4 regions of the Streptosporangium sp. NPDC000239 genome follow, and region 3 is predicted to be linked to each of the others. Evidence: riboswitches for the same ligand, from Rfam matches in the RefSeq annotation. Region 3 holds a riboswitch; each other region holds the start of a gene.

Region 1 (7,040 bases), on a different contig from region 3:
CCACGTCGGCCTGGACGTGTGCCGCTACGACCCGGTGACGCAGATCCTCGACGAGAACCACGTCAGGATCAGCGCCGAGGGCATCGTCCTCAGTCCCATCAGGCTCCGCCTGGCCCATCCGCCGGAGTTCGACCTCATGGCCAGGATCGCGGGTCTCCGGCTGCGCGAGCGCTGGGGAGGCTGGGAACACGAGCCGTACACGGCCACGAGCCGGCGGCACGTCAGCGTCTACGAACACGCCGGGTGAGCCGGGGCGGTCCGGTCACGCCGGCGTCCGGTCCGTGAGGAGGGCGGCGAGGGCGGCCAGGGCCTTGTCCGGGTCGGCGGGCCTGCGGCCCTGGGCCGTCTCGGCGTTGCCGCCGCCCCGGCCCTCGGGCAGCGCTCTGACCAGGTCCGCGGCGGCCAGTCCCCGGGTACGGCCCGCGGCGTTCACGGTGACCACGAGGGCCGTTCCTGACAGCACCGCGGCGACGCCCGGCCGGTCCTCGGGCAGCGCCGTGCCGACGCGCTCCGCCAGGAGACGGGCGTCGGTCTCCGTGGTGCCGGTGGCCAGCAGGACGTCGCCGTGGACGGTCGCGGTCGCGGCGACCTGACCGGCCTCGACGGTCAGGAGCCGGTCGCGGAGCCTGGCCGTCTCACGTTCGCTCTCCCTGAGGCGTTCGGCGAGGGCGGCGACCCGGTCGGCGACCTCCGCGCGGGGGGCGTTGAACTGCTCGGCGATCCGGGAGACGAGGTCGCGCTCGCGGGCGAGGTAGCGGAAGGACTCGATGCCGGTGACGGCCTCGATGCGGCGCTGCCCCGAGCCGACCGACGACTCGGTGGTGACGGCGACGCCGCCGATCTGGGAGGAGCGGTCGACGTGGGTGCCGCCGCACAGCTCCCGTGACCAGGCGCCGCCGATCTCGACGACCCGGACCGTCTCGTCGTAGGTCTCGCCGAACAGCGCCAGCGCCCCGATCTCACGGGCCTCCCGAAGGGGCATGTGGCGCACCTCGACCGGCAGGTCCCCGCGGATCGCGACGTTGGCGGCGTCCTCGATCTCCCCGCGGGCTCCGGCGGGCAGGGCGCCGCGCCAGGAGAAGTCCAGGCGCAGGTGGCCGGGCCGGTTGTAGGAGCCGGACTGCAGGGCGGCCGGGCCGAGCGTGGCGCGCAGCGCGGCGTGCACGACGTGGGTCGCCGAGTGGGCCTGGCGGGCGCCCGCGCGCCACTCGGGGTCGACCTGGGCGCGTACGGGCTGTCCCGGCGCCAGTTCCCCGTCCAGGACGCGCACCTGGTGCACGACCAGCCCGGGGACGGGGCGTTGCACGTCCAGCACCTCGGCGGACAGGCTCGGGCCGTGCAGGGTTCCCGCGTCGCTCTCCTGGCCGCCGGACTCGGCGTAGAACGGGGTGCGGTCGAGGACGACGCCGACGATCTGGCCCGCGACGGCCGTGGCCACGGGCGCCCCGTCGCGGAGCACGGCCAGGACCGTCGAGTCGGTGGTCAGCGTCGTGTACGCCTGCCAGTCGGTGGGGCCGTGCTCGTCGAGGAGGGCGCGGTGCAGTCCGGTGTCGGCGTGGCCGGTCTTCCTGGCGCGGGTGTCCTCACGGGCGCGGCGCCGCTGCTCGGCCATCAGCTCCCTGAACCCGGTGACGTCCACGTCGAGGCCGTGTTCGGCGGCGATCTCGACGGTCAGGTCGATCGGGAAGCCGTAGGTGTCGTGCAGCTTGAAGGCCGTGGCCGCGGGCAGCCGTTCCCCGGTCCGGGTGATGGCCCGGTCGAGCAGCGCGCTGCCCTGGCGCAGCGTCGAACGGAAGGTCTCCTCCTCGCCGTAGGCGTAGGCCGAGATCCGGTCGAAGTCGGCGGCCAGCTCCGGGTAGGAGGGCGCCATGCAGTCGCGGGCCACCGGCAGCAGTTCGGGCAGGACCGGGTCCTCGTAACCGAGCAGCCGGACGGCGCGGATCGCCCGGCGCAGGATCCGGCGCAACACGTAGCCACGTCCCTCGTTGGAGGGGGTGACGCCGTCGCCGATCAGCATGAGCGCGGTGCGGACGTGGTCGGCGACGACCCGGAGCCGGACGTCGTCGGGGTGGCTCTCGGCCGCGGACGGCCCGGAGCGCACGCCGTACCTGGTTCCGGTCAGCGCCGCCGCGGCGTCCAGGACGGGCCGGGTCTCGTCGGTCTCGTAGAGGTTGTCGACGCCCTGGAGCAGCGCCGCCATGCGTTCCAGGCCCATGCCGGTGTCGATGTTGCGGGAGGGCAGCTCGCCGAGGATCGGGTAGTCCTCCTTGCCGACGCCCTCGCCCCGCTCGTACTGCATGAAGACCAGGTTCCAGAATTCGAGGTAACGGTCCTCGTCGACCTCGGGCCCGCCCTCTCGCCCGTAGGCCGGGCCACGGTCGTAGTAGAGCTCGGAGCAGGGCCCGCACGGCCCGGGGACGCCCATGGACCAGAAGTTGTCGGCCTTGCCGCGCCGTACGATGCGGGCCTCCGGCAGGCCGATCACGTCCCGCCACAGGGCGTGGGCCTCGTCGTCGTCCAGGTAGACGGTGGCCCAGATCCGGTCGGGGTCGAGGCCGTAGCCTCCCTCGGCCCGCGGTTTGACCGTCAGGTCCCAGGCGAGCCTGATCGCCTCCTCCTTGAAGTAGTCGCCGAAGGAGAAGTTGCCGCTCATCTGGAAGAACGTGCCGTGCCTGGTGGTCTTGCCGACCTCGTCGATGTCGAGGGTGCGGATGCACTTCTGCACGCTGGCCGCCCGGGGGGACGGCGGTGTCCGCTGCCCGAGGAGGTAGGGCTTGAACGGCACCATGCCCGCGTTGACGAACAGCAGTGTCGGGTCGTCGGCGGGCAGCGGCGCGCTGGCGGCCACGGTGTGCCCCGCCGCCGCGAAGTGCTCAAGGAACCGCCGTTTGACCTCCGCCGTCCGCACTTGCCCTCCCGAATACCGCCAGACTTTGCAATTGCAAATTTGTTGCAACAAGGCATCGTACAGCCGCCGCCGGAACCGGAGGCCATCTTCAGCGCATCAACGGCTTCGTGCAATGATGACCGGCGAAGGCGAGCGCGGACGAGGAAGCCGGTGCGAATCCGGCGCGGTCCCGCCACTGTGATCGGCGAGCGGACCCCCACGAGGTCACCGCCCCCTGCGGGGTGGGAAGACGGGGGCGAGCATCGACCCGAGAGCCAGGAGACTCACGCGGTCGCCTCCTCGACGAACTGGGGCGGATCTCCCCGGAGAGGAGCGGGTCGGCCGATGGATGACCTCGCGTGGCGACGACCGCACGAGCCCTCCGCGCCGACGTGTGCCCGGAGACGACCTCCTGGCCGGTTCCGTGACCTTCCGGCAGGGCCGTCCCATGGTGCAGATCCCGTGAGAGGAACCGTCCGTGACGGTCAGACGTCCCCTGTCCCTGTTGTTCGCCCTGTCCTGCGCCGTGCTCCTGGCCGGTTGCGGCACCTCCTCCGGAGCCCCGGCTGAAGCCCCTGCCGGGGCCGTCGCGGGCTTCCCGGTCACCCTCGACGACTGCGGCGTCAGGACGACCTACGACCGCCCGCCGCGGCGGGCGGTCTCGCTCAACCAGCACGCGACCGAGGTGATGCTGGCGCTGGGACTGCAGGGGTCGATGGCCGGCACCGGATATCTCGACGACAAGGTCCTGCCCGAGTACCAGGCCGCCTACGACGGGGTGAAGGTGCTCTCCAGGCAGTACCCCTCCTACGAGGCGCTGCTGGCCGAGGAGCCCGACTTCGTCTACGGCGGTTTCTCCAGCGCCTTCGACGAGAAGGAGGGCCGCGGCCGCGACGCGCTGGGCAAGGCCGGGATCGACACCTACCTCAACGTCGAGCAGTGCCCATCAGGCCCGGTGGACATGGACCTGATGGACCGGGAGATCCGCAACGTCGCCACGATCTTCGGCGTGCGCGAACGGGCCGAGGCGCTCATCACCCGGCTGCACGAGCCCCTGGCGCGGGTGAGGGAGAGGCTCGCCGACGTCGAGCCGGTCAGGTTGTTCGTCTACGACAGCGGCGACAAGACCGCCTTCACCGCCGGGGGCAAGGGCGTCGGCGACGAGATCATCACGCTGGCGGGCGCGCGGAACGTCTTCACCGACGTGGACAAGACGTGGGCCGACGTGTCGTTCGAGCAGGTCGCCGAGCGCGCGCCCGACTGGATCGTCGTCTACGACTACGGCGAGGAGAAGGTCGAGGACAAGAAGAGGTTCCTGCTGTCGAACCCGGCGCTCGCCGATGTTCCGGCGATCAGGCACAGGCGGTTCGCGGTGCTGCCGCTGTCGTCGGTCGTGCTCGGGGTCCGGGCGCCGTCGGCGGTCGAGTCGCTGGCCCGGCAGATCCACCCCGACCGGTTCGAGTGAGCGGCCTGACCGGGCTCTCCCGGACGACGCCCGTCACCCGGCGCCCCGGCCTGCCGTACCCGCTGACGCTCGCGCTGTGCGCGCTGCTGCTCGGCGGGGCGGTCACGGCGGGGGTCGCGGCCGGTTCGATCAGCCTGCCCGCCGAACAGGTGTGGGGCATCCTGCTGCACCGCCTCCACCCCGCGCTGGCCGAACCGGTCTGGTCCCCGGTCAGGGAGACCGTCGTCATGGACGTACGGCTGCCGCGGGTGATCCTGGGCGGGGTCATCGGCGCCGGTCTTTCGGTCTGCGGGATGGCGTTGCAGGCGCTGGTGCGCAACCCGCTGGCCGATCCGATGCTGCTTGGCGTCTCCTCCGGCGCCAGTGTGGGCGCGGTGAGCGTGACGGTGTTCGGCCTGACCTTCCTCGGACCGTTCTCACTGCCGGTCGCCGCGTTCGCGGGGGCGCTGGCGGCGCTGGTCACGGTCTATTTCCTGGCCCGGTCCGGCGGGCGGATGACCACGGTACGGCTGGTGCTGGCCGGGGTGGCGACGGCCGAGGTGCTCTCGGCGGCGGCCAGCTTCCTGGTGGTGACCTCCGACGACCCGCACCGGGCCCAGTCGGCCGTCCGCTGGATGCTCGGCGGCGTCGCCGGGACGACGTGGACGACGGTGTGGGTGCCCGCGGCGGCCGTGACGGCGGGCACCGTCGTCCTGCTGGGCGTCTCACGCCCGCTGAACCTGCTGCTGGCCGGGGAGGAGGCAGCCGCCTCCCTGGGGCTGGACGTGCACCGCTTCAGGGCGGCGCTGTTCGTGCTGGTGGCCATGGTGATCGGCACCGTCGTCGCGGTCAGCGGGGCCATCGGGTTCGTCGGGCTGATCATGCCCCATGTGGTACGGCTGCTCGTCGGGGCCGACCACCGGCGGGCGCTTCCGGCCACGGCGCTGCTCGGGGCGGCGTTCCTCATCACGGCCGACCTGGTCGCCAGGACGCTGATCACCCCCGAGGAGATCCCGGTGGGGATCATCACGGCGCTGGTCGGCGGGCCGTTCTTCCTGTGGCTGATGCGCAGGAGGACCTGATGGGCGCTCTGGCCGTACGGGAGGTCTCGGTGCGGATCGGCGGCAGGGACCTGGTGCGCGCGGTGACGTTCGAGGTGGCCCCCGGTGAGGTGCTCGGCCTGGCCGGGCCCAACGGCGCGGGCAAGTCGACCCTGCTGAGGACCCTCTACCGGGTGCTGCGCCCCACCGCCGGGCAGGTGCTCCTCGACGGGCACGACGTGTGGCGGATGCCGGGCAGATGGCTGGCCCGCCGGCTGGCCGCGGTGCTTCAGGATGGCGGCGGCGACTTCGGGCTGAGCGTCCACGACGTGGTGTCCATGGGACGTACCCCGCACAAACGGGCCTTCGACGGCGACTCCCCCGCCGACCGGGCGATCGTCGCCGAGGCGCTGGAGCGGCTGGACGTGGCCGATCTGGCCCACGCGCCCTTCGACCGGCTCTCCGGCGGGGAGCGGCAGCGGGTGCTGATCGCCCGGGCGCTGGCGCAGCGGCCGGAGGTGATGGTGCTGGACGAGCCGACCAACCACCTCGACCTGCGCCACCAGCTCGACGCGCTGCGCCTGGTGCGCGGGCTCGGGATCACCGCGGTGATCGCGCTGCACGACCTCAACCTGGCCGCCGCGTTCTGCGACCGCCTGTGCGTCATGGACGGCGGCGCGATCGTGGCGCTCGGGACCCCGCGCGAGGTGCTGACGCCTGAGCTGCTGCGGGACGTCTACCGGGTGGACGCCGAGGTCGGCGCGCATCCGAGGACGGGCGTCCCCCAGGTGACGCTGATCACCGAGGGGGACGCGCCGTGAGGGGCTCCGCGCCTCAGTAGCCCGGTGAGACGGTGTGGCCGACGGTCTCGGGGACGGCCAGCGTGGCGAGGAGGTCGAGGCGTTCTTCGCCCTCACCTTCCTCGAACAGCTCACCACGTGACAGGGGCGCCCGTACGGAGAACGACGCCGCCTTTCAATTTCGGGATAAGGGGTCCACCATGGCGTCGCCGTACGCCGATTCCGTGTGGGCGTCCCGCTGAGCGGGACGTTTCCATGGGCGGTTCCCCTCCGGCCGGCGGATCATCTCGGCAGGGCGGAAACGGCTCCCGCGTGGGACCCCCGGCCACGCGCCGGGGGTCCCACGCGGGACGAGTCAAGGAGATCCCCATGCCACGTCCCCTGCTGGTCCTGCTGGTCTGCGCGGCCGTCGTCGCGGCGCTGCCGCCGCTGTGGCGCCTGCTCACCAGGCGGGTCAACACCCAGGTCCGCCGGATCAACCGGTGAACGCGCCCGACGGGCTCGCCGGACTCGCCGGGGACCGGCGCGACCTGGTCGCCGCGACCTGGCGGCACGTCACCGGTGACCGGCTGCGGGAGCTGTTGCGCGGCCTGGTGGACGTCCCCAGCCCCACCGGCGGCGAGCGCCCCCTGGCCGAGCACATCGCCGCCACCCTGACCGCCGCCGGTGTCACGGCGGCCGTCCAGCCGCTCGACGACCGGCAGGCCAACGCGTGGGGCCGGTTGCGCGGCGACGGCGGCGGCCCCGACCTCATGCTGTACGCGCCGATCGACACGCTGACCACCGGCCGCGAGGACAAGGACGTCCCGTGGATCGGCCCCGCGCTGCGCCCCGACATGCGCCCCGCCGCCCGCGTCGAGGGCGACCTG
Region 2 (7,040 bases), on a different contig from region 3:
AGCCCGCCTGGGTCGTCGGTACGCGCAACCCGAGGTTGATCGCGCGGGCCGAGACGGTCTTGATCCACTGGTCGCGGGCCTCGGCGTTCGTGGTCTGGCGCAGGCCGTACCTGATGGCCAGTTCGGCGCGTTTGGAGTTGGGGTTGCCGAAGACGCCGATGAAGGTGGGCCACAGCCGGTCGAGCGCGGCCTGCAGCTGCTGCCTGCCCTCCTCGGTGGTGGCGAGGTTCCTGCACACCCGGGCGCCGTGGGCGATGTGCACCTTCTCGTCGAGGATGATGGTGCGCACCGCCTCCGCCCACGGTTTGTAGCTGCTCTCGGCGAACTCGCGGATCATCAGCAGCGCCGCCTCCTCGCCGATGTAGGAGAACACGCCCCGCTCGGCCCAGGTGGTGCAGGTGTGCAGTCCCTGGTCGGCGAACAGGTTGCGCTCGTCGAGCGACTGCTGCTCCATGTAGGTGGTGTCGACGCCGATCTCGGCGAGGATCCGCTTTCCGATCTTGTAGTGGTCGTACTCCTCGACCGCGCGCTCGGCGCAGACCTGGCGTTCCTCGGCGTTCGGCGCCAGCGGGAGGAAGACCATGGTGTAGTCGTCGCCGCCGGACAGCTCACCCTCTGTGTTGATCATGACCTGGCTGATCAGCATCTTCTGATAGTCGCCCGGCGCACGATGGAATTCTTCGGGTGTTCGCACCACAAGCAATTCGTCGTCCAGAACCGCGACTTTCCGGGTCACCGTCACCCTCCAATGCCGAAACAGGCCTGATGCTTTCTCCAGAAAAAGTACGCGAGCGGTAATTCTTACGACACAGGAAACCGAACCGACCAGCCGGCGTCCTCGCGGTCAACGGCCATAAAATTCCCTTACAGGCCTTTAGTCGGAGGAATGCTAACACACGGTCAAGACCGATACCAGGGAGCGCCCAAAACCGTCGTACGGTGCTTGATCCGTCACGGAATACCGAATCCATCAGGCCACTCTGGTAACACACGTTTCACAGGTAACACAAAAAGCCGGGGATTCCGGGACCCCTGGTTTCGGGCGGCTTTTTATTCCGATATTCGGCTCCGCCTTTTCCGGTCCGCCCCGGGACCGGAATTCCCGCCCCGCGGCCCCGGACCCGGCGGGCGTCGGGTACGACGGGGTGTCAGGCGCGCGGCGGGCGCGCGATCGGGTTCGCCGGAACGGAGGAGGCCGGCGCAGGCGGGATAAGGACCCGCCGTGATCTCCGGCGAGAAGGGGTCGAAATCGCCGCCGAGCGGTGCCGTGGCCATTACCCCGCCCCAGGGTCGAAATGGTCCTCGTGTCGGCCCGTACCCCTGCTCCCCGGATTTCACCGGCCCGGCGTACCCCATGCGGAAAGAAAGAAACGAAAACCCGAATCAGCACCGCGGGAACTGTTCCATCGTTGACAGCGGGCCGTTTCGGGCGCATTCTCCGAGGGCGGTGTGACACCGCCGCGAAGAACCACCGCACATGATCCCGGTTATCCGCGGATCATCGCGACGTCACTTCTGACCGTCCGTGGGGCGACGGATGAATATCACCGCGGGAGAGAAAAGGGGACCGGCGCGGCGGCAGAACGGTCCGTGAATTGAACGGAGGCGTTCTTCGGTGGCCACGACCGATCTTGAGGCGCGGGTGACCTCCATCTGCGCCGAGGCCCTCAACCGTTCCCGTCTCGGTCCCGACGACGACCTCATGGAAGCCGGGATGGACTCACTGGCCGCCGTGGAGATCGTGACGCGCCTCGAACTGTCCTTCGGCGCGAACGTCGTCGACGTCGTCTTCGAGACGCCCACGGTCAGCCACCTGTGCGCCGCCGTACGACGTGCCCTGCGGGAGGGGTCCCGGAGCGTCGCCCTGCCCGGACCCGCCCCGCCGGCCGTGACCGGGCCGTCCCTCCCCGCGGCGACGACCCTGCTCGGCCTCGTCACCTCGGCCGCCGCCAGGTACGGCGAGCGCCCCTACCTGCTGCCCGTCGAGCCGGAGAGCCGCGTCTTCTCCTTCGCGGACGTCCTGACCTTCACCAGGGGATGCGCGACCCTGTTCGAGGAACGCGGCGTCCCCGCCGGGGCGCGGGTGGCGACGGTCATGCACAACTCGTCGCTGGCGGCGCTGCTTTTCCTCGGCGTCGTCGCCTCAGGGCGGGTGCTGGTGCCGCTGAACCCGAAGGCGGGCGCCGCCGAACTCGAAACGCTCCTGACGCACTGCGGGCCCGCGCTCGTCCTCGGCCGCGAGGCCACGGCCGTGAAGCTGCGGCGACGCCCGGAGTGGATCGGCACCGACGACGAGGAGTCCCTGCTGACCGGCCTGCTCGCGCGGGGTGAGGCGTACGGCAGGCGGCCGATCCTCTCCGGCGGCGACGGCGCGGCCGACGCCGAGATCGTCTACACCTCCGGTTCCACCGGCACCCCGAAGGGGGTCGTCCTGTCGCACCGGAGCCTGCTGTCGGGCTCCCGGTCCCTGGCCGGATGGGCGCGGGCGGGCCAGGACGACGTCTTCCTCAACGTGGGCCCGCTCTTCCACGCCGGCGGGCAGGTCTTCCCGACGCTGACCCCGCTGTGGTGCGGCGGCCGTACCGTGTGCGTGCGCCCGGAGGCGGCGCTGGCGCGGTTCTGGACCTACGTCGACCGCTACGAGCCAACGTGGACGCTTGTGGTCAACGCCTACCTCGCCCACCTGGTCGAACGGCCGGAACGACCGGTCGCAGGCCGGTTGAAGGGGGTCCTCGCCGGAGGCTCCCCTCTCGCCGTCGAGCTGATCCACCGCTTCGAGGCCACCTTCGGCCTGCCCGTCCACCAGGTGTACGGCATGACCGAGACGGCCTCGATCGCCACGGTCGAACCACGCGGGAGAAAGAGCGGCGACCCCAGGAGCGCCGGGCTGCCCCTGGACTGCTCCCGGGTCCGCGTGGCCGGCCGGGACGGGCGGGACGTCGCGACCGGTGAGAGCGGCGAGGTGCTGCTGAGCGGGGACAACGTGTTCACCCGTTACCAGGACGCCCCCGGCCTCACCGGGGAGCGGATCGACGACGGCTGGATACGCACCGGCGACCTGGGACGCCTCGACGAACGCGGGGAGCTGTCGATCGTCGACCGCCTCGACGACATGGTCGTCGTCAACGGCGAGAACCTCTACCCCGCCGAGGTCGAGAACGTCGTCTCGCACCTCGAAGGCGTCGAGGACGCCGTCCTGGTGGCGCTGCCGCACCCGGTGACGGGGGCCGAGCCGGTGCTCGTCTACACGCTGCTGCCCGGTGCCGTCGCCCGCGTCGACGGCTGGCGCGCGACGCTGCTGAGGTTCGTCAGCACCTTCAAGGTGCCGCGCAGGTTCGTCCCCGTCGAGGACCTGGGCCTGGACGGCTTCCCGAGAACCCTGCTGGGCAAGATCGTGCGGTCTGAGGTGCGGCGGCTCGCGGCCGAACGCCTGTCGTGACCGGGAGCCTCCGGGCCCGGCGCGCGCCGGGCCCGGAGGAGGGGTCAGCCGGCCTCCGCCCTGACCACCCGGGCCGCGGCGACCATGTTGTCCAGGGAGACACGGACCTCGCCCCAGCCACGGGTCTTCAGGCCGCAGTCGGGGTTGACCCACAGCCGCCCGGCCGGGACGCCGCCGAGTCCCTCGCGCAGCAGGGAGGCGACCTCCTCGACGTCCGGCACCCTCGGGGAGTGGATGTCGTAGACGCCCGGCCCCACCTCGCGGGGATACCCGGCCCCGGCCAGCTCGCCGGCGACCCGCATGTGGGAACGGGCGGCCTCCAGGCTGATCACGTCGGCGTCGAGGTCGTCGATGGCGGACAGGATCTCACCGAACTCGGCGTAGCACATGTGGGTGTGGATCTGGGTGTCGGCCCGCACCCCGCTCGTGGCCAGGCGGAAGGCCTCCGTCGCCCAGGCCAGGTAGGCGGGCCGGTCGGCCGCGCGCAGCGGCAGTGTCTCCCGCAGCGCGGGCTCGTCCACCTGGATGACGGCGATGCCCGAGGCCTCCAGGTCGGCGACCTCGTCGCGCAGGGCGAGGGCGACCTGGCGGGCGGTCTCGGCCTGCGGCTGGTCGTCGCGGACGAAGGACCAGGCGAGCATGGTGACCGGGCCGGTCAGCATGCCCTTGACCGGTCGCCCCGTCTGGGACTGGGCGTAGGTCGTCCAGCGCAGCGTCATCGGCCTGGGGCGGGAGACGTCCCCGGCCAGGATCGGCGGGCGCACGTAGCGGGTGCCGTACGACTGCACCCAGCCGTGCTGGGTGGCCAGGTAGCCGTTGAGCCGCTCGGCGAAGTACTGGACCATGTCGTTGCGTTCCGGCTCTCCGTGCACCAGGACGTCGATGCCCGCCCGCTCCTGGAAGACCAGGACCGAGCGGATCTCCGAGGCGATCAGCTCGTCGTAGGCGTCCTGGTCGATCCGCCCGGCGCGCAGGTCGGCGCGGGCCGCCCGCAGCCGCCCGGTCTGCGGGAAGGAGCCGATGGTGGTCGTGGGCAGCTCCGGCAGGCCGAGGCGGGCGCGCTGGGCCGCCGCCCGCTCACCGTACGGCTGGGGCCTGCGGGTGTCGGCGGGGGTGACCGCGGCGGCGCGGGCCCTGACCCCGGGGTCGTGGGTGAGCGTGGAGGCCTCGCGTGAGGCCAGGTCGGCCCGGTTGGCGGCCAGCCGTCCGGCGATGGCCCCGGTTCCCTCGCTGAGCCCGGTGGCCAGGGTGACGACCTCGGCGACCTTCTGCCTGGCGAAGGCGAGCCAGCGGCCGACCCGCGGGTCGAGGCCGTGTTCGAGCCCGAGGTCGACGGGGACGTGCAGCAGCGAGCAGGAGGGCGCGACGTCCACCCGGCCGGCCAGGCCGAGCAGGGTGGCCAGGGTCGCCAGCGACCCGCCCAGGTCGTTGATCCACACGTTGCGGCCGTCCACGACACCGGCGATCAGGCGCTTGCCGGGCAGACCGCCCGCGCGGGCCAGGTCCTCCAGGTTGGCCGCGGCCGGGCCGGTGAAGTCCAGTCCCAGGCCCTCGATCGGCGCCCTGGCCAGGACCGGCAGCGCGTCTGCGAGCCGGTCGAAGTAACCGGCGACGAGGATCTTCGGCCGGTCGGTCAGGGTGCCGAGCTCACGGTAGGCGTGGGCGGCGGCGTCGAGCACCGCCCGGTCGCGGTCCTGCGCCAGCGCGGGCTCGTCGAGCTGCACCCACTCGGCACCGGCCGCGCGCAGGGCGGCGAGCACCTCGGCGTAGACGGGCAGCAGCCGGTCGAGCAGGCCGATGGGTTCGAAGGCCGGGTCCGCGCCGGGGGCGGGCTTGGCCAGCAGCAGGTAGGTGACGGGGCCGACGAGCACGGGGCGCGCGGTGTGCCCGAGCGCGACGGCCTCGCGCAGTTCGCCGACCTGTTTTGCCGGGTCCGCGGCGAAGACGGTGTCAGGTCCCAGCTCCGGCACCAGGTAGTGGTAGTTGGTGTCGAACCACTTGGTCATCTCCAGCGGGGCGACCTCCTGGGTGCCCCGGGCCATGGCGAAGTATCCCGCCAGGGGGCCTTCCGTCTCCACGACGGCTCGGTGACGCGGGGGGACGGCGCCGACCATGACGGTGGTGTCGAGGACGTGGTCGTACAGCGAGAAGTCGCCGGTCGGCACCTCCCGCACCCCCGCCTCCGTCAGGTGCCGCCAGTTGCCTGCGCGCAGCCCGGCCGCGACGTCCAGCAGGTCACGCTCGGTCACCTGGCCCGCCCAGTGGCCCTCGATCGCCTTCTTCAGCTCACGGTCCGGCCCCTGACGGGGGTAGCCGTACACGGTGGGGGAGGAAGTCTCGGTCACGGAACTCTCCTTCGCGAGTCACGAAAGGACTCCGGTGCCCCGAGGGGAGAGACGAAGGAGAGGCGGGCGCACCAGGCCCGTCCCATGCCGCCGACCCACCCGCGAGGTCACCGAGGTCACCGCGTGCGTGGTCGCACGCGGGCAGTGGCAGGTCTTCGGACTCGCGGGCACGTCCGGGCCGTTGTCTCGCCCTGACACCTAGTGGCCGTCGCTTCCCGGACCCGATCTGCCGGATCCAGTGCGTTTGACGGCGGTCGTTCCCACTCACCGCTGCGGGGCAGTCCCGGAGTCACACCGGGTTCCCTCTTACGACGCGTCTGCCTGGCGGGCAGGGCGAACCGACTGCGTCCCCAACCCTACGCGCATCCGATGGCGGAGCGACAACCATATTCGGGCCCGCCGGCGGGTTCGCGGGATCGTTCTCCCATCGCCCCGGGCCGCCTGAAACCGTACGGGGGAATTCGCGGGTCGCGGGAAAATCTCCGTCCCCCGCTTTGGCAACTCAACAACCGTGACCTAAGACCCCATTTCCTACAATTTCCGAAAGAAAAGGGCAGGCTATATTAGACCCGGCAAACCCCCCAGCCATCGGAGTTAACCATGTATCGGACTAAAGGGTCACATCTCCATCAAGGGCGTATACCAAGCGCCCTAACCGATGTCAAGTCGCGAGTCGCCGCCATTCTCCACCGGCGTTTCCCGGTCATCATGCGAGGGACGCTCGGCCTGGTGTTCCTGTGGTTCGGCGTGCTGAAGGTGGCGAACGTCAGCCCGGTCGGCGCCCTGGTCGCCGACACCCTGTCCTTCGTGCCGCTGCCCGCGTCGTTCGTGGTGCCCGCCCTGGGCGTGTTCGAGGTCGCGGTGGCCCTGGCGCTGTTCACTGGCCGGTGGCTGCGCCCGTTCCTGCCCGTGCTCCTGCTCCACCTCCTCGGCACGTTCCTGGTCCTGGTGCTCCACCCGGGTGTCGCGTTCAAGGACGGAAACCCGCTCATGCTCACAATGGAGGGCGAGTTCGTCGTCAAGAACGTCGTCCTGATCGCCGGGACATTGGTCGTCGCCGCGACCCTCCCCCGGCGCGAGGGGCACGAGGAACAGCGGGAGGAGTCCCGCCTGCCGGTTTCCACCACCTCGCGTTAGAGAACTCACGACGGGCCCGTCGCGGGCCCGTGGAGAACGAATGCCGGGAAACGGGAAACGGGATCGCCCCGTTTCCCGTTTTCCCAAGGGCACGACGCCCCGCCCAGGACCTGTTTTGT
Region 3 (7,040 bases):
CGGGCCGTGAGGTCGGCGACCAGATAGCGGTTGACCTGGAGGAACTCCCCGGAGAGGGTCTCGCGCTTGAAGACGTTCGACACCTGGGGCTCGATGCACTCGTAGCAGCCCGCGATGGAGGCGATGGTGGCCGTGGGGGCGATCGCGATCATCAGCGAGTTGCGCAGGCCGGTCACGGCGATCCGCTCCCTGAGCGCCGTCCACTCCGCCGAACGGGCGGCCCCGTAGTGGTCGGGGTGCAGCACGCCGTCGGCGGCGCGGGTGTCCCCGTAGGAGGGGTGGCGCCCCCGCTCGGCGGCCAGGTCGCTGGAGGTGGCGTAGGCGGCCAGCGCGATCTCCTCGGCGATCCGGGTCGACAGCTCAAGCGCCCGCGGCGAGTCGAACGGCAGCCGCAGCGCGAAGAAGACGTCGGCCAGCCCCATCACGCCCAGCCCGACGGGCCGCCAGCGCTCGTTGGCCGCGCGGGCCTCGGGCGTCGGGTAGAAGCCCAGGTCGATGGTCCTGTCCAGGAACCTGACCGCGGTGCGAGCCGTACGGCGCAGCCGCTCCCAGTCCACACCGTCCGCGGTGAGGTGGGCCGCCAGGTTGATCGAGCCGAGGTTGCAGACGGCGGTCTCCGCGTCGCTGGTGACCTCCAGGATCTCGGTGCACAGGTTCGACAGGTGGATGACGTTGCCCGGACGGGCCGTCTGGTTCGAGGTCCGGTTCGAGGCGTCCTTGAAGGTCATCCAGCCGTTGCCGGTCTGGGCGAGCGTGCGCATCATGCGGCCGTACAGGGCGCGGGCCGGAACCTGCCTGACGAACCCGCCCTCGGCCTCCGCCCTGCGGTAGGCCTCCTCGAACGCCTCGCCGTACAGGTCGGTGAGGTGCGGGACCTCCTTGGGGTCGAACAGCGACCACATCTCGTCGGCCTCGACCCGCCGCATGAACTCGTCGGGGATCCAGTTGGCGAGGTTCAGGTTGTGCGTACGGCGCGCCTCCTCGCCGGTGTTGTCGCGCAGTTCGAGGAACTCCTCGATGTCGGCGTGCCAGGGCTCCAGGTAGACGCAGGCCGCGCCCTTGCGACGGCCGCCCTGGTTGACGGCGGCGACGCTGGAGTCGAGGGTGCGCAGCCACGGCACGATGCCGTTCGAGTGGCCGTTGGTGCCGCGGATCAGCGAGCCGCGCGAGCGGACCCGGGTCCAGGCGATGCCGATGCCCCCGGCGTACTTCGACAGGCGGGCGACCTGGCCGTAGCGCTGGTAGATGGCCTCTAGCTCGTCCCTCGGGGAGTCGAGCAGGAAGCAGGAGGACAGCTGGGGCCTGCGGGAACCGGAGTTGAACAGGGTGGGCGAACTGGGCAGGTAGGACAGGGTGGCCATGAGCCCGTACAGTTCGGCGGCCTCCTCGACCGTCTCCGACAGACCGCAGGCCACGCGCAGCAGGAAGTGCTGGGGGCGTTCGAGGACCTTGCGGGTGCTCGGGTGGCGCAGCAGGTAGCGGTCGTAGACGGTGCGCAGCCCGAAGTACTCGAACCTGTCGTCGGCGGCCGGGTCGACCAGCGCGTCGAGGGCGGCGGCGTTGGCGGCGACGAAGGCGGCCAGCCCGTCCTGCAGGAGCCCCGCGCCGTGGGTCGCGGCGATCGACTCGGAGAAGGTCGTGACGCCGTGCTCGGCGGCCTCCTCGGCGATCAGGCCGGTCAGCAGCCTGGCGGCGGCCCTGGAGTTCTCCGGGTCGGTGATCACCCGGGCCGCGGCCTCCTCGATCGCCCGCCTGCGATCGTCCGGCGAGTGCCCGGTCTTCTCCGCCTTCTCGGCCAAGGTCTGTGTCACGTGCCACCCCTCGTGCAGGTAATCCCCGTACGGCTCACGGAGCAGGGCGCGCGTCAACGGGCGGCTCCCGGGCACGCCGGACCGCCTCGTCCCGCGGCTCTCCCTCGAAGCCCTGGACAACTCTCGTGCCGAGCGGGGACCTGGTCGGTCCCCCCTCCACACACCGCGGGCAGGTCTTCGGACTCACGGGCGTGACGCGCGCTCCTACCGGCCGTCGCTTCCCGGGCGTGGTTCACCCAGTGCTCAGTTGACGGCTTTCGTTCCCGTTCACCGCTGCGGGGCAGTCCCGGTCTCTCACCGGGTTCCCTGTTGCCTCGCCCTCGTGGGCGAACCAGCGACGACCAGGATCCTACATCTAGTGCCGCCTGACGCAACCACCCCAACAGTTTGTGTCGGGGATGCTCAGCAACCCGAGCTCGTTGAGCACCGCGCGGGTACGGCGGGTCTCCGTGACCAGCCACCGGCGGAAGTCGTCACCGCTCAGGTACGCCCGGTGCCAGCCGTTGGCCGCGCACACGGCCTGCCATCGGGGCGAGGCGTCGATCCGGTCGCACAGGGCGACCGCCCCGTCCCGGTCGCCGGGGCTCATGGCCCGGGGACCGAGCACCCCGCACCAGTCGGCGTACTCCAGGCGCACCTCCCGCTCCATCAGCGTCGGCGCGTCGATGCCGTCGATCCGCTCCCCCGAGGAGACCGCGAGCGGCATCAGCCGGCCCGTGGCGATCTTCGGCAGGAGGGAGCCGGCCGAGCCGAGGAGCGCGGCCACCCGCCCCTCGTGCAGCGCCTCGACGGCCTCCGACTCGGTCGGGTAACCCGCGTACTCCATCAGCCTGACGTCGACGCCGAGGCACTTGCCGATCATGCCGTAGAGCACGTGGTCGGAGCCGCCCTCGGCCCCTCCCCCGACCACCAGCCGCGCCGGGTCGCGGCGCAGCGCCGCGACGAAGTCCTCGAAGGTCCGCAGCAGGGAGTTCGGGGAGACGGCCAGGACGGACCAGTCTCCGGCCAGCCTGGCCAGCGGGGTCGAGGCCGCCAGCACGGAGTCCGCGTCGGCGGTCTCGCCGCCCGCCAGCATCGGCACGCCCGCCAGGAACACCCGGCCCTCGCGCGCGAAGGGGCCCCCGACGGCGGCGGCGAACGCGGTCAGGGCGGCCATCCCCTGGGCGCCCGCGCCGCTCACCTCGACCGCACCGGCCATCCTCTCGCCGGTCAGGATCGCGGCCAGCGCGTGGGCGGCCTGGTCCCAGCGCCGCCCGCGGACGACCGGCGCGACGATGGTCAGCCTGCGCGCCCACCCCGCACCGGGGCCTCCCATGTCACCGCAGCCCCCGGCGACCATGACCCCCAGCGCGAGCGCGAGGAATCGCCTACGGTGCATAAGCGTCCCTTCCGCCGAGATCCCCCAGATCTCTCGATACCCTACGTTGCAGATATGTCACTCTCTGCACCGCAATTGGGGCATCAGGGATGATGGTCCGCGCTCACTCCACGGTGACGCTCTTGGCGAGGTTGCGCGGCTTGTCCACGTCGCGGCCGAGCGCGACGGCCGCGTGGTAGGCGAACAGCTGCAGCGGGATCGACAGCAGGATCGGGTCGAGCTCGATCTCGTTCCTGGGCACCACCAGGCAGTCGTCGGCCAGCCGGGGATCGGCCTCGCGGTGCCCGACCATGAGCACCCGCCCGCCGCGCGCGCGGATCTCCCCCAGCGTGGTGAGGTTCTTGTCCAGCAGCTCGTCGTCGGGGACGACCGCCACGGTCGGCATCTCCGGGCCGATCAGCGCCAGCGGCCCGTGCTTGAGCTCGCTGGCCGGGTAGGCCTCGGCGTGCACGTAGGAGACCTCCTTGAGCTTCTGCGCGCCCTCCCTGGCCACCGGGTATCCCCTGACCCTGCCGACGAACATCATGCTCGGCGAGCCGGCGTACTTGCCGGCCAGCTCCTTGATCCGGGGTTCGAGGGCGAGGATCTCCCCGATCTGGCCGGGCAGCGCGCGAAGGCCCTCCACGATGCGCCGGCCGTCGGCGGGCGACAGGTCGCGCACCCTTCCCAGGTGCAGGGCGAGCAGCGCGAAGGCGACCGCGGTCGAGGTGAAGGCCTTGGTGCTCGCCACCGAGACCTCGGGGCCCGCGTGCAGGTAGAGACCGCCGTCGACCTCCCTGGCGATGGCGCTGCCGACGGTGTTGACGATGCCGAGCACCCGGCCGCCCTTGCGCTTGAGCTCCTGGACGGCGGCCAGGGTGTCGTAGGTCTCCCCCGACTGGCTGATCGCCACGTAGAGGGTGTCCGGCTCGACGACCGGGCTGCGGTAGCGGAACTCGCTGGCGGGCTCGGCGTCCGACGGGATGCGCGCCAGCTCCTCGATGAGCTGGGCGCCGATCTGACCCGAGTAGTAGGCCGAGCCGCACCCGATGATCTTCACCCGGCGGAAGGAGCGGCTCTCCCGCGCGTCCATGTTGAGCCCGCCCAGATGGGCGATGTGGAAGCGGTCGTCGAGGCGCCCGCGCAACGTCCTGGCGACCGTCTCCGGCTGCTCGGAGATCTCCTTGAGCAGGTAGTGCTCATAGCCGCCGGTGTCGTAGTGCCCGGCCTCCCAGTCGACCGTCAGCGGCTCCTTGGCCGTCTCCCGCGCGTCGCTGGAGAAGGTGTTGAAGCCGTCGGCCTTCAGCACCGCGAGCTCGCCGTCCTCCAGGTGCACCACCTGGCGGGTGTAGCGGACCAGCGCGGCCACGTCCGAGGCGGCGAACATCTCCTTCTCGCCGATGCCCAGCACGATCGGGCTGCCGTTGCGCGCCACGACCACCTCGCCGGGGCGCCGGGCGTCGACCACCGCGACGCCGTAGGTGCCGACGACCCGCTTGAGCGCGGCACGGACCGCCTCCGCCAGCGAGTCGGTGTCCTCGACGGTGCGGGCGATCAGGTGGGCGAGCACCTCGGTGTCGGTCTCCGACAGGAAGACCGCGCCGTCGGCCTCCAGCTTGGCCCGCAGCTCGTCGGCGTTCTCGATGATGCCGTTGTGCACGACGGCGACGCGCTCGTCGGCGGACAGGTGCGGGTGGGCGTTGACGTCGCTGGGCGCGCCGTGGGTCGCCCAGCGGGTGTGCCCGATGCCCAAGGTTCCCTTGAACCTGGCGGGCATTACGGCCGCCAGGTCGGCGACCCTGCCCTTGACCTTGCGCATCTTCAGGCCTCTGTTGGAGACCACCACGCCGGCCGAGTCGTAACCGCGGTACTCAAGGCGCTGCAGGCCCTCAAGCAGGATGGGGGCCGCGTCCTTCGGCCCCACGTAGGCCACGATTCCGCACATCTGACCGCTCCTTACCCGTAGACGATCCGGCGCAACTGGCGCAGGGACAGTTCCGGTGCGGCGACACGGCGGGAGCTCAGCTCGGCGGCGATCCTGGGAAAGATCGCGTCGTTGACCAGCCCCCTGGACTTGAGCTCGGCGTGACGCCGCCGGACGAACTCCTCGGTGGGCTCGGAGAAGTAGGCCAGCACGTCCGCCACCACCCTCGCGGCCTCTCCCGGACCGAGCGCGCTCGTCCGGGTCAGGTGGGCGATGAGGTCCTCGTGGGGATGCCATGCCGTCGACACAGAGGAGGACCATACGCAGCCATGTTGGCGTTTACCAAGTTTTCTGCCCGATTCCGGGCAGGAAAGATTGCCGTGGATCTCCCTCCGCCCGGCCATAAGACGGTCCGCGACCACCCATAACTCTGGGTAGTGATCACGCCGGAAGGGAACCTCATGCGCCGTCTGCCGGGGATATCGATCGTCGCCGCCCTCTCAGTGGCGGCTCCGGCACCCGCCTGGCAGCCCCCGCCGTACGGCTCCGCGTCCCCTGCCGCCCCCGCGAGCCTGCGGGAGGCCTTCACCCGGGCGGCCGGAGAGTACGGCGTGCCGGAGAACGTGCTGCTGGCCGTGTCCTACCTGGAGTCCCGCTGGGACGTCAACGGCCGGCTGCCCAGCGTCGCGGGCGGCTACGGCCCCATGCACCTGGTCGACGGCCGGGCCGTCACCCGGGCCTCCACAGGGAGCGGCGTCCACCGGGACGCCGAGGGCGACCCCCGGGGCGACGAGAGCAGGCCGTACCGGGTCGGGACCCGGGACGTGGCGCCCGCGCCGCCCGAGGACACCCTGCGCCGGGCCGCCGAGCTGACCGGGATCGACCCCGGTGTGCTGCGCGCGGACCCGGCCGCCAACATCCGGGCCGGGGCGGCGCTGCTCGCCGACCACCAGCGGCGCTCCGGAGGAAGGCCGGACGCCGGAGCGGCCGGTTGGTACGCCGCGGTCGCGCGGTACGCGGGGCCCGGTGAGACCGGGGCAGGGCGGGCCTTCGCCGACGCGGTCTACGCGACGATGCGCGCCGGGGTCTCCCGCGTGACCGACAGCGGCGAGCGGATCGTCCTGCCGCCCGCGCCCGGCCTGGGACCGGCCGGGACGGGGACACCCGGGCTGCGCCGCGCGTCCGGCACCGTGACGCCCGACTGCCCCCCGGAGGTCTCCTGCGAGTGGGTTCCCGCCGCCTACCGGCGCACGAGGAACGGCGGGCACGGCAACCACGACCGCTACGACGGCCGTCGCCAGGTCGACTACATCGTCATCCACGACGGGGAGACCTCCTACGACGCGATGACCAGGCTCGTCAGGAACCCCGACTACCTGAGCTGGCACTACACCGTGCGCTCCGGCGACGGGCACATCGCCCAGCACCTGAGGCCCGACGACATCGGCTGGCACGCGGGCAACTGGTACTTCAACTCCCGCTCGATCGGCATCGAGCACGAGGGCTACCTCGCCAAGGGCGCCTGGTTCACCGAGGCGATGTACCAGGCGTCGGCCAGGCTGGTGGCCCATCTCGCCGAGCGTTACGGCATCCCCCTCGACCGGGCGCACATCCTCGGCCACGACAACGTGCCGGGCACCACCCCGGAGACCGTCCGCGGCATGCACCAGGACCCCGGCCCCTACTGGGACTGGGCCCACTACTTCGAACTGCTCGGCCACCCGCTGACCGCCTCCGGGGACCAGGACGCGCGCTCGGTGATGATCAAGCCCGACTACGTCCTCAACCAGCCCTACTTCACCGGCTGTCTCCCCTCCGGGGAGTGCATGCCCGCGAGCGCGGCCTCGGTCTGGCTGTACAGCGCCCCCTCCGATGAGGCGCCGCTGGTCAGGGACGTCGGCAGGCACCCCGGCGGCGACTCGACCTACAACGTCTACGACCACGCGGC
Region 4 (7,040 bases), on a different contig from region 3:
CCGTCCTTCCTTTCGGCGACCCTGGTGGTCGAGGAGCCGACCAGCAGCAGGCAGCGCATGTCGACCGTGGCCGGGTCGAGGTCGCCGAGGGTGGTGACGGTCAGGCTCTCCCCGGCGCCGCCGACGTCACGGCCGACGACCACGGGCGTGTCCGGCGAGCGGTGTTCGAGCAGCAGGTCCCTGGCCGCCGCGACCTGCCAGGTGCGGCTCCTGGAGGCCGGGTTGTAGATCGCCAGGACCAGGTCGGCCCGCGCGGCGGCGCTGATCCTGTCCGCGACGACCTCCCACGGCTTGAGCAGGTCGGACAGCGACAGCACGCAGTAGTCGTGGCCGAGCGGCGCCCCGACCCGGCTGGCCACCGCGTGCGCCGCGGTCAGGCCGGGCAGCACCCGCACCGCGACGTCGGCGAACCTCGGCTCGCAGGAGACCTCAAGCACCGCGCTGGCCATCGCGAACACCCCGGGGTCGCCGGAGGAGACCACCGCGACCCGCGCCCCGGCCGCGGCCAGTTCGAGGGCGTGCGCCGCCCGTTCGGCCTCCACCCGGTTGTCCGTCGGGTGACGGCGCTGGCGCGGGTTCGGCGGGACGCGGTCCAGGTAGGGGCCGTACCCGACGAGGTCGTCGGCGGCGGCCAGCGCCTCCTGAGCCTCCGGCGTCAGCCAGGGCCGCCCGGCGGGCCCGAGCCCGACCACGACGACCTCGCCGCCCTGGACGCGCTCCGGGGCCCGGCTCTCACCGTGGGTGCCGGGAAGGCCGGAGTTGACCGGGCTCGGCACCAGCGCCAGCGAGAAGTACGGCACGCTGTCCGGGTCCACCTCGGCGAGCGGGGCCAGGCGCTGCGCGCCGGTGGTCGCGCGCTCCACGTACCACGCCTCGTCGAGACGGCCCGCCTCGGCCAGCGCGTCGCGAACCTTGGTGAAGGTACGGCCGAGCTTGAGGATCGCCGCGGAGTCGGTCGCGGCCAGGCGTTCGGCGATGACCTCGGCGGGCAACGTGCCGGGAAGCACCGTCAGGACCTCGTCCCGCTCGACCAGCGGCCTGCCGAGCACGGCCGCGGCGCCGCTCACCGACGTCACCCCGGGCACGACCTCGGTGACGTAGCGGTGGGCCAGCCGCTTGTGCATGTGCATGTAGGAGCCGTAGAAGAGCGGGTCGCCCTCGCACAGCACGACCACGTCGCGGCCCGCGTCCAGGTGGGCGGCCAGCCGCAGCGCGCAGTCGGCGTAGAAGTCGTCGATGGCGCCCTGGTAGCCGCCGGGGTGGTCGGTGGTCTCCGTGGTGAGCGGGTAGATCAGCGCCTCCTCGATCTGCCCCTCCCGCAGGTACGGCGCCGCCACCGAGCGGGCGATGCTCCTGCCGTGGCGGGCGCTGTGGTAGGCGATGACGTCCGCCTCCCCGATGAGCCTGGCCGCCTTGACGGTCACCAGTTCCGGGTCTCCCGGGCCGAGCCCGACGCCCCTGAGCCGTCCCGCTGACGTGTCGTTCACTCGACCTCACTCGCGATCGCGTTGACCGCGGCGGCGGCCATCGCACTCCCACCCCGGCGCCCGTGCACGACCAGGTACTCCAGACCCGCCGGATGCCCGGCGAGCGCCTGCTTCGACTCGGCGGCGCCGATGAAACCCACCGGCACGCCGAGCACGGCGGCGGGCCGTCCCGCCCCCTCCTCGACCATCTCCAGCAGCCTGAACAGCGCGGTCGGCGCGTTGCCGATCGCGACGACCGCCCCTTCGAGACGGTCGCGCCACAGTTCGAGGGCGGCCGCGCTGCGGGTGGTGCCGAGCCGTACGGCCAGCTCGGGCACGCCGGGCTCACCCAGCGTGCAGAGCACCTCGTTGCCCGCGGGCAGGCGGCGCCGGGTCACCCCCGAGGCGACCATCATCGCGTCGCACAGCACGGGTGCCCCCGCGCGCAGGGCCGCCCTGGCCGAGGCGACCACGCCCGGCGACCAGCCGAGGTCGGCGACCAGGTCCACCATCCCGCAGGCGTGGATCATGCGGACCGCCACCTGGGCGACGTCCGGCGGCAGGCCGTCCAGGTCGCTCTCGGCGCGGATGGTGGCGAAGGAACGCCGGTAGATCTCCGCGCCGTCCCGGACGTAGTCGGTCACGTTTCCCCTCTCAGAGCCGCCACGGCGGCCGTGGTCTCCTTGGTGTCCGCGCAGTTCAGGCCGCTTTCCGGGCCACTGTTCAAGCCGCTGTCCAAGCCGCTGTCCTCCAGGAGGACCCGGTAGCCGGTCGTGGTCGCGACCACGTCGACGGCCCGTCCTCGCGGGCGGCCGCAACGTCGTTCGCAGCCCGCCCAGTGCACCGGGAGCGTACCGGGGCGGGCGGGGACGGCCGAGGGCGGGTCGCTCTCGGCCGCGATCCAGCGGGCGGCGTCGGCCCGCACGTCGGCCAGTGACTTCGCGCAGCCGGGCCGTCCCGCGCAGGCCGTCACACCCGTCCACGGCGAGGCCGGGTCGAGGACCAGCCCGGCGGCGACGAGCCGCCCGGCGACCTCGGAGAGAGCGGCCGGGGACAGGCCGGGCAGGACGACGCCGCGCCACGGCGTCAGCCGTACCTCCTCGACGGCCAGGCCGGCCAGCAGGGCGGCCTGGGCGGAGGTCAGCCGCCCCAGCGGCGCCGTGACGCCGAGCGTGTTCAGGCCTGAGGGCTGTTCGACGGTCCCGACGGGCCCGTGGGAGGGCGCCGGGACGGGGTCCCGCCGTACGGGGGCGGAGGTCGTCTCCAGGGTGGCCGCGACCCGGGCGGCGACGCGCTCCGCGCAGCCGGGCAGTTCGCCGATCCGCCACACACGGCCCTCCCGCACCCCGGGCTCGGTCAGGAACGCCTCGGCGGCGGTCAGCAGCGCGGCGACCGCCGATCCCGGTGGCATCCGCAGGCCGCTGTCGGCCTCGGCCAGCAGCAACGCCACCTCGCCGGGGCCGGTCGGCAGGATCGCGGCGTCCGCCCCGAGCCAGGCCACGTCGCCCCGGCCGTCGTCGAGCGCGAACAGGAACCGCCCCGGCAGGCCGGCGAGCGCGGGCGTGCCGCACAGGCGCAGGTCGAGCTCACGGGTCAGCGGTCCCACGTCGAGAATCCCCCGGCCGTCGAGGCCGCTCAGCGGTGAGGCCAGGACGTTGCGGACCCGTTCGTGGGTGGCCGAGGGCAGCAGCCCCGCCTGTGCCATGCGGGCCGCGAAGGCGTCCCCGGCGCCCAGTCCGCGCACCTGGACGTTCGCCCGGGAGGTCAGCTCGATGACGCCGTTGCCGCAGGTCTCGGCGGCCGAGGCCAGCTCGCGCAGCTGCGGGGCCGTCAGGCGCCCTCCGGGCACTCTGACGCGCGCCAGGCCGCCGTCGGCCGCGGAATGCACCTGGAGCGCCCCCGGGCACGCGTCGGGATGAGATCGTCCGGAGAAGTGACCTTTTGACACGCTGAGGATGGTAACTCCAGTTTCTTGCGGGGACCTCGCTGCCGTAGTCTCATCGTTGGCGACGGCAAAAGGGAGGAAGCCGGTGTGAATCCGGCGCGGTCCCGCCACTGTAACCGGGGAGCGAACCCCATCCAGCCACGGTCCGGCAACGGGCGGGAAGGCCGGGGGGAGCATCGATCCGGGAGCCAGGAGACTCCAGCCGTCGTAGCCGACGACGACCCGGGGCGAGGACCCCGAGGGAGGAAAGCCCTGTGCGCTGTTCGCCGTTCCCCAGCCGCAAGCCCGCACCGCCGTTCACGGCCGCGCCGCTCCCCGCCGGGGAGCGTGGCGAATGATCCTCCTGCTCTCCACCTCCGACACCGACCTGCTCAGCGCCCGCGCCAGCGGCGCGGACTACCGGCTCGGCAATCCCGCCAGGCTCACCGCGGGGGACCTGCCTCCCCTCGTCGAGGGCGCCGACCTGGTCGTCGTACGGCTGCTCGGCGGGCGCCGCGCCTGGGAGGAGGGCCTGGACGCCCTGCTCGCCGGGCCGCTGCCCGTCGTCGTGCTCGGCGGCGAGCAGGCGCCGGACGCCGAGCTGATGGAACTGTCGACCGTGCCCGGCGGGGTGTGCGCCGAGGCGCACGCCTACCTCGCCCACGGCGGGGCCGCCAACCTCGCCGAACTGGGCCGCTTCCTGTCGGACACGCTGCTGCTGACCGGCCACGGCTTCGCCCCGCCCGCCCCGACGCCCGCCTGGGGCGCGCTCGAACGCCGGGCGCGCCGCGAGGAGGGCCCGGTCGTCGGCGTGCTCTACTACCGCGCCCACCACGTCGCGGGCAACACCGCCTTCGTCGAGACGCTCTGCGCCGCGATCGAGGACGCGGGCGCCCGCGCGCTGCCCGTCTACTGCGCCTCCCTGCGCAGCGCCGAGCAGGGCCTGCTCGACACCCTGGGCACGGTCGACGCCCTGGTGGTGACCGTGCTGGCCGCGGGCGGCACCCGCCCGGCCACCGCGTCCGCGGGCGGCGACGACGAGGCCTGGGACGTCGGCGCGCTCGCCGAACTCGACGTGCCGATCCTGCAGGGCCTGTGCCTGACCGGCGGCAGGGCCGCCTGGGAGGCCAACGACGACGGCCTCTCCCCGCTCGACGCGGCGACCCAGGTGGCGATCCCCGAGTTCGACGGGCGGATCATCACGGTGCCGTTCTCCTTCAAGGAGATCGACGGGGACGGCCTGACCGTCTACGTCGCCGACCCCGAGCGGGCCTCCCGCGTGGCGGGCATCGCCGTACGGCACGCCGTCCTGCGGCACGTCCCGCCCGCAGAGCGGCGGATCGTGCTGATGCTGTCGGCCTACCCGACCAAGCACTCCAGGATCGGCAACGCCGTCGGCCTCGACACCCCGGCGAGCCTGGTGCGGCTGCTTGCCGCGATGCGCGAGCACGGCTACGACATCGGCGCCGAGGACGAACTGCCCGGCGTCACCGGGCAGGACGGCGACGCGCTGATCCACGCCCTCATCGCCGCCGGAGGCCAGGACCCCGACTGGCTCACCGAGGAACGGCTCGCGGGCAACCCGGTGCGGATCAAGGCCTCCCGCTACGCCGCGTGGTTCGCCACGCTGCCCGAGGACCTGCGGGCCTCGGTCGAGGAGCACTGGGGACCCCCGCCCGGTGAACTGTTCGTCGACACCTCCGCCGACCCGGACGGTGAGATCGTGCTGGCCGCGCTGCGCGCGGGCAACGTCGTCGTCATGGTGCAGCCGCCCCGGGGGTTCGGCGAGAACCCCATCGCCATCTACCACGACCCCGACCTGCCGCCCAGCCACCACTACCTGGCCGCCTACCGCTGGCTGTCCGACGGCTTCGGCGCGCACGCCGTGGTGCACGTCGGCAAGCACGGCAACCTGGAGTGGCTGCCCGGCAAGTCGGCGGGCCTGTCGGCCTCCTGCGGCCCCGACGCCGCCCTCGGGGACCTGCCGCTGATCTACCCGTTCCTGGTCAACGACCCCGGCGAGGGCACCCAGGCCAAGCGCCGCGCCCACGCCACGCTGGTCGACCACCTCGTCCCGCCGATGGCCCGCGCCGACACCTACGGCGACATGGCCAGGCTTGAACAGCTCCTCGACGAGCACGCCTCCATCGCCGCGATGGACCCGGCCAAGCTGCCCGCGATCCGGGCGCAGATCTGGACGCTGATCCAGGCCGCCAGGCTCGACCACGACCTCGGCATCGAGGACCGTCCGCACGACGCCGAGTTCGACGACTTCCTGCTGCACGTGGACGGCTGGCTGTGCGAGGTCAAGGACGTCCAGATCCGCGACGGCCTGCACGTGCTCGGCGCGGCCCCGCAGGGTGCCGTCCGCGTCGACCTGGTGCTGGCCATCCTGCGCGCCCGCCAGATGTGGGCGGGCGGCATGGCGCTGCCCGGCCTGCGCGAGGCGCTCGGCCTGCGTGAGGACGGCACCGCCGGGCGCCTGGGCGTCGACGAGGCGGAGGCCGAGGCCAGGTCACTGGTCGAGGCGATGGAGGAACGCGGCTGGGACCCGGCCGCCACGGCCGAGGTCGCCGCGTCCGTGACGGGCGGCGACCGGGAGCAGGTCGGGCGTGTCCTGCGGTTCGCGGCCGAGGAGGTCGTCCCCAGGCTGGCGCGCACCGTGGACGAGATCGGCGCGATCCTGCACGCCCTCGACGGCGGCTACGTCCCGGCGGGACCGAGCGGGTCGCCGCTGCGCGGGCTGGTCAACGTGCTGCCGACCGGCCGCAACTTCTACTCGGTCGACCCGAAGGCCGTGCCGAGCAGGCTGGCCTGGGAGACCGGGCAGGCGATGGCCGAATCACTCCTCGAACGCTACCGCTCCGAGCACGGCGACTGGCCGCGCTCGGTCGGCCTGTCGGTGTGGGGCACCAGCGCCATGCGCACCGCAGGGGACGACGTGGCCGAGGTGCTGGCGCTGCTGGGCGTGCGCCCGGTGTGGGACGAGGCGTCGCGGCGGGTCACCGGCCTTGAGGCGATCCCCGCCGGGGAACTGGGCAGGCCCAGGATCGACGTGACCGTCCGCATCAGCGGCTTCTTCAGGGACGCCTTCCCGCACGTGGTCGCCCTGCTCGACGACGCCGTACGGCTGGCCGCCGGGCTGGACGAACCGGACGAGGACAACTACGTCAGGGCGCACGTGCTGGCCGACACCCGTGAGCACGGCGACGAGCGCAGGGCGACCATGCGCATCTTCGGCTCCCGTCCCGGGGCGTACGGCGCCGGGCTGCTGCCGCTGATCGACAGCCGCAACTGGCGCGACGACGCCGACCTGGCCGAGGTGTACGCCGTGTGGGGCGGCTTCGCCTACGGAAGGGGTGTCGAAGGGGTCCCGGCCAGGCAGGACATGGAGGCCGCCTACCGGCGGATCGCGGTCGCGGCCAAGAACGTCGACACCCGCGAGCACGACATCGCCGACTCCGACGACTACTTCCAGTACCACGGCGGCATGGTCGCCACCGTCAGGGCGCTCACCGGCAGGGCCCCCGCCGCCTACGTCGGCGACAGCACCCGCCCCGACGCGGTCCGCACCAGGACCCTGTCCGAGGAGACCTCCAGGATCTTCCGCGCCCGGGTGGTCAACCCGCGCTGGCTGGCCGCCATGCGCA

Evidence for each region. Region 3 has a riboswitch for cobalamin ahead of ABT340_RS16615 (ribonucleoside-diphosphate reductase subunit alpha). Riboswitches for the same ligand answer to the same signal wherever they lie in the genome.
Region 1: it holds a riboswitch for cobalamin, as region 3 does, so the genes downstream of both, ABT340_RS17890 (ABC transporter substrate-binding protein) here and ABT340_RS16615 (ribonucleoside-diphosphate reductase subunit alpha) in region 3, are expected to answer to the same signal.
Region 2: it holds a riboswitch for cobalamin, as region 3 does, so the genes downstream of both, metE (5-methyltetrahydropteroyltriglutamate--homocysteine S-methyltransferase) here and ABT340_RS16615 (ribonucleoside-diphosphate reductase subunit alpha) in region 3, are expected to answer to the same signal.
Region 4: it holds a riboswitch for cobalamin, as region 3 does, so the genes downstream of both, cobN (cobaltochelatase subunit CobN) here and ABT340_RS16615 (ribonucleoside-diphosphate reductase subunit alpha) in region 3, are expected to answer to the same signal.

The regions. Positions count from the first base shown of each region.
Region 1 is NZ_JBEPEI010000006.1:147,662-154,701, reverse strand. Features, by position in the region: gene ABT340_RS17900 (class I SAM-dependent DNA methyltransferase) at 1-247, shown strand, start outside; gene alaS (alanine--tRNA ligase) at 263-2,908, opposite strand; cobalamin riboswitch at 3,050-3,172, shown strand; gene ABT340_RS17890 (ABC transporter substrate-binding protein) at 3,366-4,352, shown strand; gene ABT340_RS17885 (FecCD family ABC transporter permease) at 4,349-5,413, shown strand; gene ABT340_RS17880 (ABC transporter ATP-binding protein) at 5,413-6,192, shown strand; gene ABT340_RS17875 (M20 family metallopeptidase) at 6,654-7,040, shown strand, end outside.
Region 2 is NZ_JBEPEI010000001.1:925,044-932,083, reverse strand. Features, by position in the region: gene ABT340_RS04205 (Phenylacetic acid catabolic protein) at 1-646, opposite strand, end outside; gene ABT340_RS04200 (AMP-binding protein) at 1,616-3,439, shown strand; gene metE (5-methyltetrahydropteroyltriglutamate--homocysteine S-methyltransferase) at 3,484-5,784, opposite strand; cobalamin riboswitch at 5,914-6,143, opposite strand; gene ABT340_RS04190 (hypothetical protein) at 6,493-6,921, shown strand.
Region 3 is NZ_JBEPEI010000005.1:332,121-339,160, reverse strand. Features, by position in the region: gene ABT340_RS16615 (ribonucleoside-diphosphate reductase subunit alpha) at 1-1,811, opposite strand, end outside; cobalamin riboswitch at 1,963-2,162, opposite strand; gene ABT340_RS16610 (Bug family tripartite tricarboxylate transporter substrate binding protein) at 2,167-3,189, opposite strand; gene glmS (glutamine--fructose-6-phosphate transaminase (isomerizing)) at 3,293-5,113, opposite strand; gene ABT340_RS16600 (hypothetical protein) at 5,125-5,400, opposite strand; gene ABT340_RS16595 (N-acetylmuramoyl-L-alanine amidase) at 5,554-7,040, shown strand, end outside.
Region 4 is NZ_JBEPEI010000036.1:7,178-14,217, reverse strand. Features, by position in the region: gene ABT340_RS41685 (precorrin-2 C(20)-methyltransferase) at 1-1,487, opposite strand, end outside; gene ABT340_RS41680 (precorrin-8X methylmutase) at 1,484-2,110, opposite strand; gene cobG (precorrin-3B synthase) at 2,107-3,414, opposite strand; cobalamin riboswitch at 3,434-3,632, shown strand; gene cobN (cobaltochelatase subunit CobN) at 3,746-7,040, shown strand, end outside.